DNA from 2 places in the Cytobacillus sp. T106 genome. Region 1 is predicted to be linked to the other one. Evidence: riboswitches for the same ligand, from Rfam matches in the RefSeq annotation. Region 1 holds a riboswitch; the other holds the start of a gene.

Region 1 (4,421 bases):
AAATCGCAGGCAGGTAGAGGAATTGCTGAAAGAAAATGGAGTAGGCCTGCCGCCGGCACTGCCTGAACGGCCGGATGCCTGCCTGGATGACATCCCGGTTGGCGCAAGGGTTTCCGATATGGAGATAGCGGGAACACTTTCTGCTGATATTGCAGCAGGTCTTGTTGCCTGCAGCCAGGTTATAGGTATGTCAATCCGTGAAGATGTAGCTATGATGTTTGGACAGTTCCACATACAAAAAGCCCAGCTTGGCGCCAAGGTTTTGCGCCTGAATAAAGAAAAGGGCTGGCTGATCCCTCCTCCCCTGCATCTGTCTAAAGGGAAGGACTGCTAACTGCTAATCCAGTTCAGCTGTCCAGATTATGAGCTTTACTTTACTAATAAAATCAGTCTTGAGCCGTATAAAAATACAGCCGGGGCTGATTTTTGATTTCTGCAGAATTTCTTACACTAATAATAGAAAATGAGTGATAAGGAAAACTCTGATATGGCCGATAGTTAAAATACGCTTGTTTGCTCTGAATTGTATTTCCAGGGGTTATACTTGATCGCGCTCTGGCTGCTGTTTTAATCATTGTTTCTGATATGGAAATATTGTTTTTAGAGCTTCTTTAATAAACATCTGTTTTAGCATGATCAGCTGAGTGTCATTCAGGCGTTTCTTCCTTATTGCCGCCTTCACAAAAGCGAATACTTCCTTTTCTCCTGACTAGTCAGTCCGGCTGGCAGTCTTCTTGACATGGCATCATCCCAGGTTGCTTTCCTGGTTACATCTGCTGCTTTCCATTACTCGCCATCTCTATGACACTGCTGAAAATCTTGCTTAAACAAAGCGAATAGACTAATTTTCCCTAAGATTTAAAGGAGAATATTGGAAGTGCACCGAATATTGATAGAGGTTCCTCAGGTCAGCATGAGAGCCATTTTATAATTGGATAAAGGATGATACTTATGAAAACAGAAATTCTAGAGAAAAACAAAGAAAGCTGGAACCTTTCAGCAGAGCGCTTTTTTGGCCGAAATCCGCTCCCTGAGTATGGTCCCCTGGCCCCTGTAGAAGATGAACTGAACCTGCTTGGCGACCCTGCCGGGAAAAAGGTGCTGGATATCGGCTGCGGCAGCGGGCATTCTCTTCTCTATATGGACAGGCGGGGTGCGGCCGAGCTTTGGGGCATTGATTTGTTGCCGAAGCAGATCCATACGGCACAGCAGGTGCTCGGCGGTGCTGCAGCGCCAGTAAGACTTTTTGAATCCCCTATGGAGAATGATCCGGGGCTCCCTAATCAATATTTTGATATTGTCTATTCCATCTATGCTCTCGGCTGGACAACGAGCCTCGAGGAAACGCTGGGTAATATCCACAGGTATTTAAAGCCTGGCGGCACTTTCATTTTCAGCTGGGAACATCCCTTTTTCAGCAGAATCAGGAGCAAAGATTCCTCCATTATTATCGATAAGCCTTATCACGAAGAAGGCATTTATAACCATGAGGGGTGGAATACGCCTGCTTTTATGCAGCAGTATAAGGTAAGCACCTATATCAATGCGCTGGTCAGCCAAGGTTTTAAAATCGAGAGAGTGATAGAAGAAGCATGTCTATCAGAGGAAGACAGGAAAAGGCACAGCAACCGCTGGTATTCCTATGAAAAAGCCCAATATCTTCCGACAACTATCATTATTAAGAGCACAAAAGCTATTTAAAGGATAAGAGCCGGGTACGCCCATGAATCTTACTGCTTCATATGCAGCATCTTCACCGCTGCTTTGTATAGTCTTTTGTAACTATATGGGATTAAGAATATTAATGCGGAAACCGGCATGAATTATGGCAGATATGGAAAGATTATTGCCTAAACAGGCCCGATTATAGGCATATCAGGCATGATTGTGAAGGTATCCGGAATGATCGTCCTTAATTTTGATGTAATCTCTTTAAAAGTCGGGCGAAGCAGCTTCTAGATGTAATGCTCACCCTTCATTTTAAAGTCTTCCCCCTAAAATTGATGCCATTTTCCAACGGAACAATGCAATCCCTGTATCAATCCTCCCCTAACCCCTGCTGCGCCAAAAAGTCCATACAAAATTGTATGGACTTTTTTTCTAAATAAAAGCGGCTGCTTATGTTGTCTTGCTCTGCTCCCCGGGAACAGACAAGTCCCTTTCTTTGAAGCTGCCTGCCAGATAATCGATAATTTCCCTTCTTCGGATCAATCCTATGAATACGCCGCTGTCGTCCGTAACAGGGACAAAATTCTGATTTAGTGATGAATTAATGATTTCTTCCATCTCACTGCTAACTAGCACTGGCTCATATGATCTATGAAGCGGCACATCCTTCAGCATCACTCCCTGGATCTCATTAAAGTCGACCCTGCCCATGCTTTTGAGCTTCCATAACAAGTCTCCTTCTGACAAGGAACCTACATACTTTCCTTCTTTATTTAATATCGGAAAGGTTGTATAACGGTGATACTCCATTTTTTCCATGGCTTGCCTCATTGTCCAATGGTCGTAGACAAAAACCAGTTCATTTTTAGGCAATAAAAAAAACGCGATATTCATTACAGCTGATTCTCCTTCTTCTTATCAGTGAACACCTGCAGCATTCAATCCGGCTTAATGGTTCCCTTGGGATTATTGGGCACAAACTGTCCCTTGGCAATGAAAATGCCTAAACAGCCACATTCCCTTTCTTCCCTGAAAACAGCCGCTCTAAAACGTACGCAGATAATATACAGCACAAAAAGACCTATCCTGGCTCCAGGCAGCTTCTGCAAATTTGGATGCAAGGGTGCTGCTCATTAGGCGGTCTAAAATGACCTCACTCGCTTTAGCCGACGAAGTTAGCTGACGGGCAGGATGGCGAAAGATCATTCTCATCCCTCCTGCTTCCTGCAGGATTAGCCCCAAAAATTGGTTCCTCCGCTCTCAATATGAGATTAAGCCGATTCATTTTTCAGGTGTTGAAATAATTTTACTTCCAACTTTCCGTATAAGCAAATTTCTGCATATCCCTTTTTTTATCTGACTTTCAGCATTCTGCAAAAAAATGAGTGAATCCTCTATTCTACAAAGACATCAACATGTTTTCAACCCGTTTATTTCTTTTTTTATTTCTTTTTTATTTTCCGTTGACAGCCATTAAGTTCGTGAGTAAGATAAGGCAGAACAGGATTTATTATTGGAAATCATGACTTAAAAATCCGGTTTCTCCTCCTCTGTTTTTGTATAAAACAAGAGGATCTGAGAATAGGAGAAACCATGATGGAATGCATGCATTATACCTTTTAAACACCACAGCAACGGGAGGATTTATGGGAAACACTTGCCGATATGTCATTAATGCAGTTGGAAAAGGCGGAGAAACCTACTATACGCAATGCAAAGATAAAAAAGAAATGGAAGAATGGATTTCTGAGCATCAGGACCGGATAGTGATGGAGGAAATCAAGGTGAAGGACAAAAATAAGCATCCGCTGCTGAAGCTGTTTTCAAAATAAAGCATAACACCCTATAGACTTGTACTGATAGAGAGCTTGCTGAAGCTCTCTATTTTCTACCTAGCCATTCTACTTTCATTTAAGCAAACATTGCCGAAGAAGTCTGGAAATAATCATGGGGAATGGCAAGGGAGGGGACCGCTGGATCCCCTCCCTTTTTCATTTTCAGTTTGCTTTCACGCTTCCGAGAATCGAGATCATTGTCCCGTAAACCTCTTCTGATTCCTCCTGGTTCACATAATGAATGGTGAATCGAAGCAGCTTCCCGTCTACATTTTTGACAATGATGTTTGCCTGGTCAGTTTTGTTATGTGCGTGCAGCACCATCATACTGTCTCTATAAAATGGAAGCTGTACTGGTTTCATTTCTTCAGGCTTGCCAATCGTCCTAAGATATTCCAGAGAATTTTTCTTTACTTCATCCATTGCTGATTTTCCGTCAAGAACTTCCACCCTGGCAAAATACCGGCTATTCTTCCCATATTCCAAAAGGAAGCGGCGCGGCTCTTCTGCATGAAATGTGTAACCTTTCTTGGGGGAAACGGACAATTTCACCTTTTCAGCATCATATGAAGCAATACTGCCTTTATTGACTGACAGATTCTGCCCTATTAGGATCAGGTCGCTCCTCAGTCCGTTTATTTTCTTGAGTTCAGCGACACTGAGACCGTATTTTTGTCCGAGTCTCCAGAGTGTGTCTCCTTTCTTCACTGTAATCTTTCCGGGAACCTCCAATCTGCTGCCTGCATAGATCAAATCGCCCTTTAATTTATTGAGATGCTTCAGCTGTCCGACTGTACTGCCATATTGCCTGGCAATGCTATAGAGAGTGTCCCCTTTTTTGATCGTATAAAACTCTTCAGCAGATGCAGTGCCCTGGCTGAATGTCAGAATGCCAAGGATGACAAGCGCTGAAGCAGC
Region 2 (4,421 bases), on a different contig from region 1:
TAGGCTGCTGGGGAACATGGGGCTGAAAAGATTTTTTGTCCTCTTTGCCATGCAGCCCTGCAGCTTGATTTGCTTCTTTTAACACATGATTAGCCATGATTATTCACTCCCACCTACAATGTCAGATATTCTGCGACTGGCCCCAATACAAGTGCCGGGAAGAATGTCAGTGCACCTACAATAAAGAAAGTACCGGCCAGAATCACTCCGAAAAGAGGGGTATCTGTGCGGAAAGTCCCGATTGTCTCGGGAACAACCTTCTTCGATGATAGTGAACCAGCGACAGCCAGCATGGTGACAAGCCCAAAGAATCTTCCTGCATACATGACGATGCCTGTTGAAATATTCCAAAATGGTGTTGCATCCCCAAGCCCTTCAAAACCGGATCCGTTATTGGCAGCGGAAGAGGTATATTCATACACAACCTGTGAGATTCCATGGAAGCCGCTGTTTGAGATGGCTCCGGCACCAAGCGGCGTATACAAGGCAATTGCAGATGCACCCAGTATCAAAAGAGGATGCATAAGCATTGTTAAGGCGATGAGCTTCATTTCCCGCCCTTCTATTTTCTTGCCCAGGAATTCAGGTGTACGGCCCACCATCAGCCCTGAGAGGAATACGGCAATCATGGCATACATGATTACATTGATGAATCCTGCTCCAACCCCGCCGAATACTGTATTTAAGAGCATGTTGGAAAGGGCCAGCATTCCGCTTATAGGTGTCAGCGTATCATGCATCGTGTTGACGGCACCTGTTTCAGAGGCTGTTGTGACAAGCGCATAGAAGATGGATTGGCCTGTGCCGAACCGGACTTCCTTCCCTTCCATGCTGCCTTGATCTGTATTAATTCCCAGTGCATTCAATGCAGGATTGCCTTGATATTCATAGAACAGGGCAGTGCCAAGGAATACAGTGAAGACCATCAGCATTGATACAAACAAGACACGTCCCTGTTTGGCATTTCCGAGCATTTTTCCATATGCAAACGGCAAAGCAGTCGGCAATAGGAACATCAGCAATATTTGAATGATGTTGCTGATAGCATTCGGATTTTCAAACGGATGAGCTGAATTGACTCCAAAAAAACCGCCGCCATTATTGCCAAGTTCTTTGATGGATAAAAATGTCCCGACAGGTCCGCGCGCGATCTCCTGGGCAGTCCCCTCGATCGTATTGACTGTTACAGTAGGCTCCAATGTCTGCGGAACCCCCAATGCGACCAGAATTAATCCTGACACAATGGCGATTGGCATCAAAACACGCGTAATGGCTCTGAATAAATCAACAAGGAAGTTTCCAATTTCTTTTCCAGACAGCGCCCTGACAAATGCGATGGCAGCTGCCAAAGCCGTTCCCGGCGCCGCAAACATCATAAACAGAATTCCAATCATCTGCCCGAGATAGGAAAGGCCCGACTCACCGCTGTAATGCTGCAGATTGGTGTTGGTCATAAAGCTGATGGCTGTGTTAAAGGCCAAGGTTGGATCCATGCCAGGATTCCCGCTCGGATTCAAAGGCAGGATGCCCTGCAGCCGGAAAACCATATAGACTAGGAGAATCATAAATCCATTGGCTAAAACAAGCGTCATGGCATACTGCTTCCATGTTTGGTTTATCTTTTTGATACCGCTGATTTTAAAGAGAATGTTTTCGATCGGGCCGAACACTTTATCCAGCCCTGTTTGGCTATAATCAAAAGCCTTTGCCAGATAGATGCCGGCAGGCTTTGCTATCAGAATCACCGCCGCCATAGTGACAATGATTGAAAGAATCGTCGTAATCACCTTTTTTTACCCCCAAGTAGTTAAAATTTCTCCGGATTAAGTAATACATAGAATAAGTACAATGTAGTAAACGCCGTAATGCCAAGCAGCAGAACCATTATTTATTTTCACTTCCTTGCTCTACGGCTTCAGCGGACCAACTGGCAAGTCCGAGCATTAAAGCCGGCAGGATGATGAAAAGGCTGACCATGATAATGTCCGACATTTTGATAACCTCCTGATTTCTAACTTAATAGACATGAAATATTGCTGCTTTTGGAATACACCACATATTTTGCTCCATATGCGCAATAAAGGCGCATTGGATAGCCATGAACCGTGGCATCGACAATGATAGGTGCACAAGTGCTGTTCCTGATGACCTTCAGCAGGGTGCATGTTTCTGCAATCTCACTTTCAAAGACAATCACCTTCCTGAACCGTCCCTGGAGAATCAAGTACTCATCTTTGAGGCCGAACTCCACCACACGCTGATGGCCCCTGCTTTTTAAAGCTCTGATCACTTGAGGATCAGATGAAACAAGGCAGCATGAATGCGAATCGCTCAAATGGCTTTGTACCCGCAGGAGCACTTCTTCATTTGGAATGCAGACAAGTATGGCATCCTCTGTTTGAGGCAGTGTCAACACAGTTACCTCCCTTCTTTTTTAAAGCCCTGATTTACTCGTTGCTCAGAGATCATCAAAAAGCATTATCATGCCTGAAAAGTTGTGAAAGCGTTTGTTCTCAGCTGAAATACTGGAAATAAAAACCATATTCTGAATACAAAAAGAGACCAATGATTACTTCTCCCCCAATATGAATCCAAGAGCACAGATCATCCGCATCTTTGTCCAGATGCAAAAAACTGCATAGAAAAATCTCTTGTTCATTTGGAGAAAAAGCACCCATTGGTCTACTTAACACCCAGCCGGCTGGCATCAGCCCTCTATGTGTTCTGTCTTCCATGTTCACTTTTTCAAGATAGGCATAATAAAAAGACCTTCTTATCACTCAAGCTGCCCTGTCCGTTGTTTGACACAACAAAAATGGGCCCCCTGAAAAGGCGGTCTCTATGACCTCCTTCGCTTTAGCCGACGAAGTTAGCTGACGGGTAGGATGGCGAAAGAGTTTGAATCTCATCCCTTCTGCAATAGCAGAATTAACCCCAGTTGATTGGTTCCTCCGTTCTCGTTTCCGAGACTAGGCCGAATATTGAGTTGTTTGATTGCTGTTTACGAAAGCAATCGTACTCCTGCTCAAGGAAAATGTAAATCTTAAAAAAATGCCATATTTGGCTGTTTTTTTTGATATTGAGGATTTTTCTTTAGTTTTTCTCTTAAATGCTGACTAATTAGCTGTTTTTCGATGTTTTTTGAAATTCATATTTTTATTGACTTTAGCAGTGCCTCTCACTAACATAAACCTTGAAATTCGCTATAACTTTGAAAATCTCAGGGAGGAACTGGAATTGCAATCTTCTAAACGACGATTAGAGGCTGAATTAAGTGAAGCATTCATCAAGCTGCAAAGGGAGCTGATCGGCCGCGGGCCGCAGGAGACCAGGACATATATTGTGGAGGATATGGTCATTGCCAGATTCAAAGGTGTCCTGACTGTGGAAGAAAAGCACCTGGTTGAACATGAAACCGGCAGGCAGCTTGTCAAAAAGATGCGGCAGGTTCTAAGAGAAATGTACAGCACGAACATTGAGGAGATAGTCGAAAAACATACCAAATGCAAAGTCCTTTCAAGCCACAGTGACATCAGCACCAAAATGGGAGAACGCATGGAAGTGTTTGTGCTCGATAGAAACCTGGAAAAATGCCTTGAGTAAAAAAGTTGTATTTCTTTAAAAAAGAGAGCATTTTCGAGAAAAGTGGATTTTTCTAAAGAAATTCAATCCTAATTTCTTATTTTCCGGGTTTTTCCTTTATGCGAGTGGAGATTATCATAAATCCTAATTCTGACCTGATCCGCTGAATCCATACAGAACGGAGGACCCAACTGATTATTCCAGAATAATTATGGGGTGAAGCCGAAAGGCCGGGGGACTTCTGCCTTCCGAACCCGTCAGCTAACTTCGTAAGCGTTGCAGGAGAGAGGAGCGATATCCATCCAGCCTGATTACAATTATATAGCACTGAAACGCTGAATCTTATTGAGCGGGGGAACCAACTTTTGACTGCATGCTGCAGTCTTGGGGTGAAGCCATGAATGGCAGGGAGACTCTTACCTTCCTAATCCGACAGCTAACTCCGTAAGCGTTGTTTAAGAGAGTGATCGTTGCCATACAAGCACACGTTTGTTTACCTGTGCCTAAGCTGCGGAGAATACTCTCCGCAGCTTTTTTAATTTTAGTAAAAGGGGATCGTGCCGATGACTCAGGTATCAGAGCAAAACAAAAATTATATTAAAATAAAAGAAGCCCAGAAAAAATATCATATAGAACTTCTTCATCTTCAATTTGTTGATTTAGAAGGAGTCCTTAAGCATGTGACCATTACCTTTGATCAGCTGGACGATGCCTTAGAGGGGAAAATCATGTTCGATGGCTCCTCCATACAAGGTTTCAGCCCTATCAACCAATCAGACTTATACCTTAAGCCGGACATAAACACTTTTTCCGTCATTCCATGGTCGATAGAAGAAGGA

What was found. Region 1 has a riboswitch for cyclic di-AMP ahead of ABU165_RS17015 (CBS domain-containing protein). Riboswitches for the same ligand answer to the same signal wherever they lie in the genome.
Region 2: another riboswitch for cyclic di-AMP. It lies ahead of ABU165_RS04340 (hypothetical protein); the one in region 1 lies ahead of ABU165_RS17015 (CBS domain-containing protein).

The regions. Positions count from the first base shown of each region.
Region 1 covers NZ_JBEUMK010000010.1:23,473-27,893, reverse strand. Annotated here, with positions in the region: gene ABU165_RS17025 (DUF3231 family protein) at 1-334, shown strand, start outside; gene ABU165_RS17020 (class I SAM-dependent methyltransferase) at 952-1,701, shown strand; gene ABU165_RS17015 (CBS domain-containing protein) at 2,119-2,562, opposite strand; cyclic di-AMP (ydaO/yuaA leader) riboswitch at 2,818-2,956, opposite strand; gene ABU165_RS17010 (hypothetical protein) at 3,315-3,500, shown strand; gene ABU165_RS17005 (LysM peptidoglycan-binding domain-containing protein) at 3,666-4,421, opposite strand, start outside.
Region 2 covers NZ_JBEUMK010000002.1:3,177-7,597, reverse strand. Annotated here, with positions in the region: gene kdpA (potassium-transporting ATPase subunit KdpA) at 114-1,775, opposite strand; gene ABU165_RS04345 (potassium-transporting ATPase subunit F) at 1,808-1,885, opposite strand; gene ABU165_RS25160 (hypothetical protein) at 1,885-1,992, opposite strand; gene ABU165_RS04340 (hypothetical protein) at 2,012-2,413, opposite strand; cyclic di-AMP (ydaO/yuaA leader) riboswitch at 2,844-2,986, opposite strand; gene ABU165_RS04335 (Na-translocating system protein MpsC family protein) at 3,199-3,603, shown strand; cyclic di-AMP (ydaO/yuaA leader) riboswitch at 3,734-3,873, shown strand; cyclic di-AMP (ydaO/yuaA leader) riboswitch at 3,906-4,049, shown strand; gene glnA (type I glutamate--ammonia ligase) at 4,146-4,421, shown strand, end outside.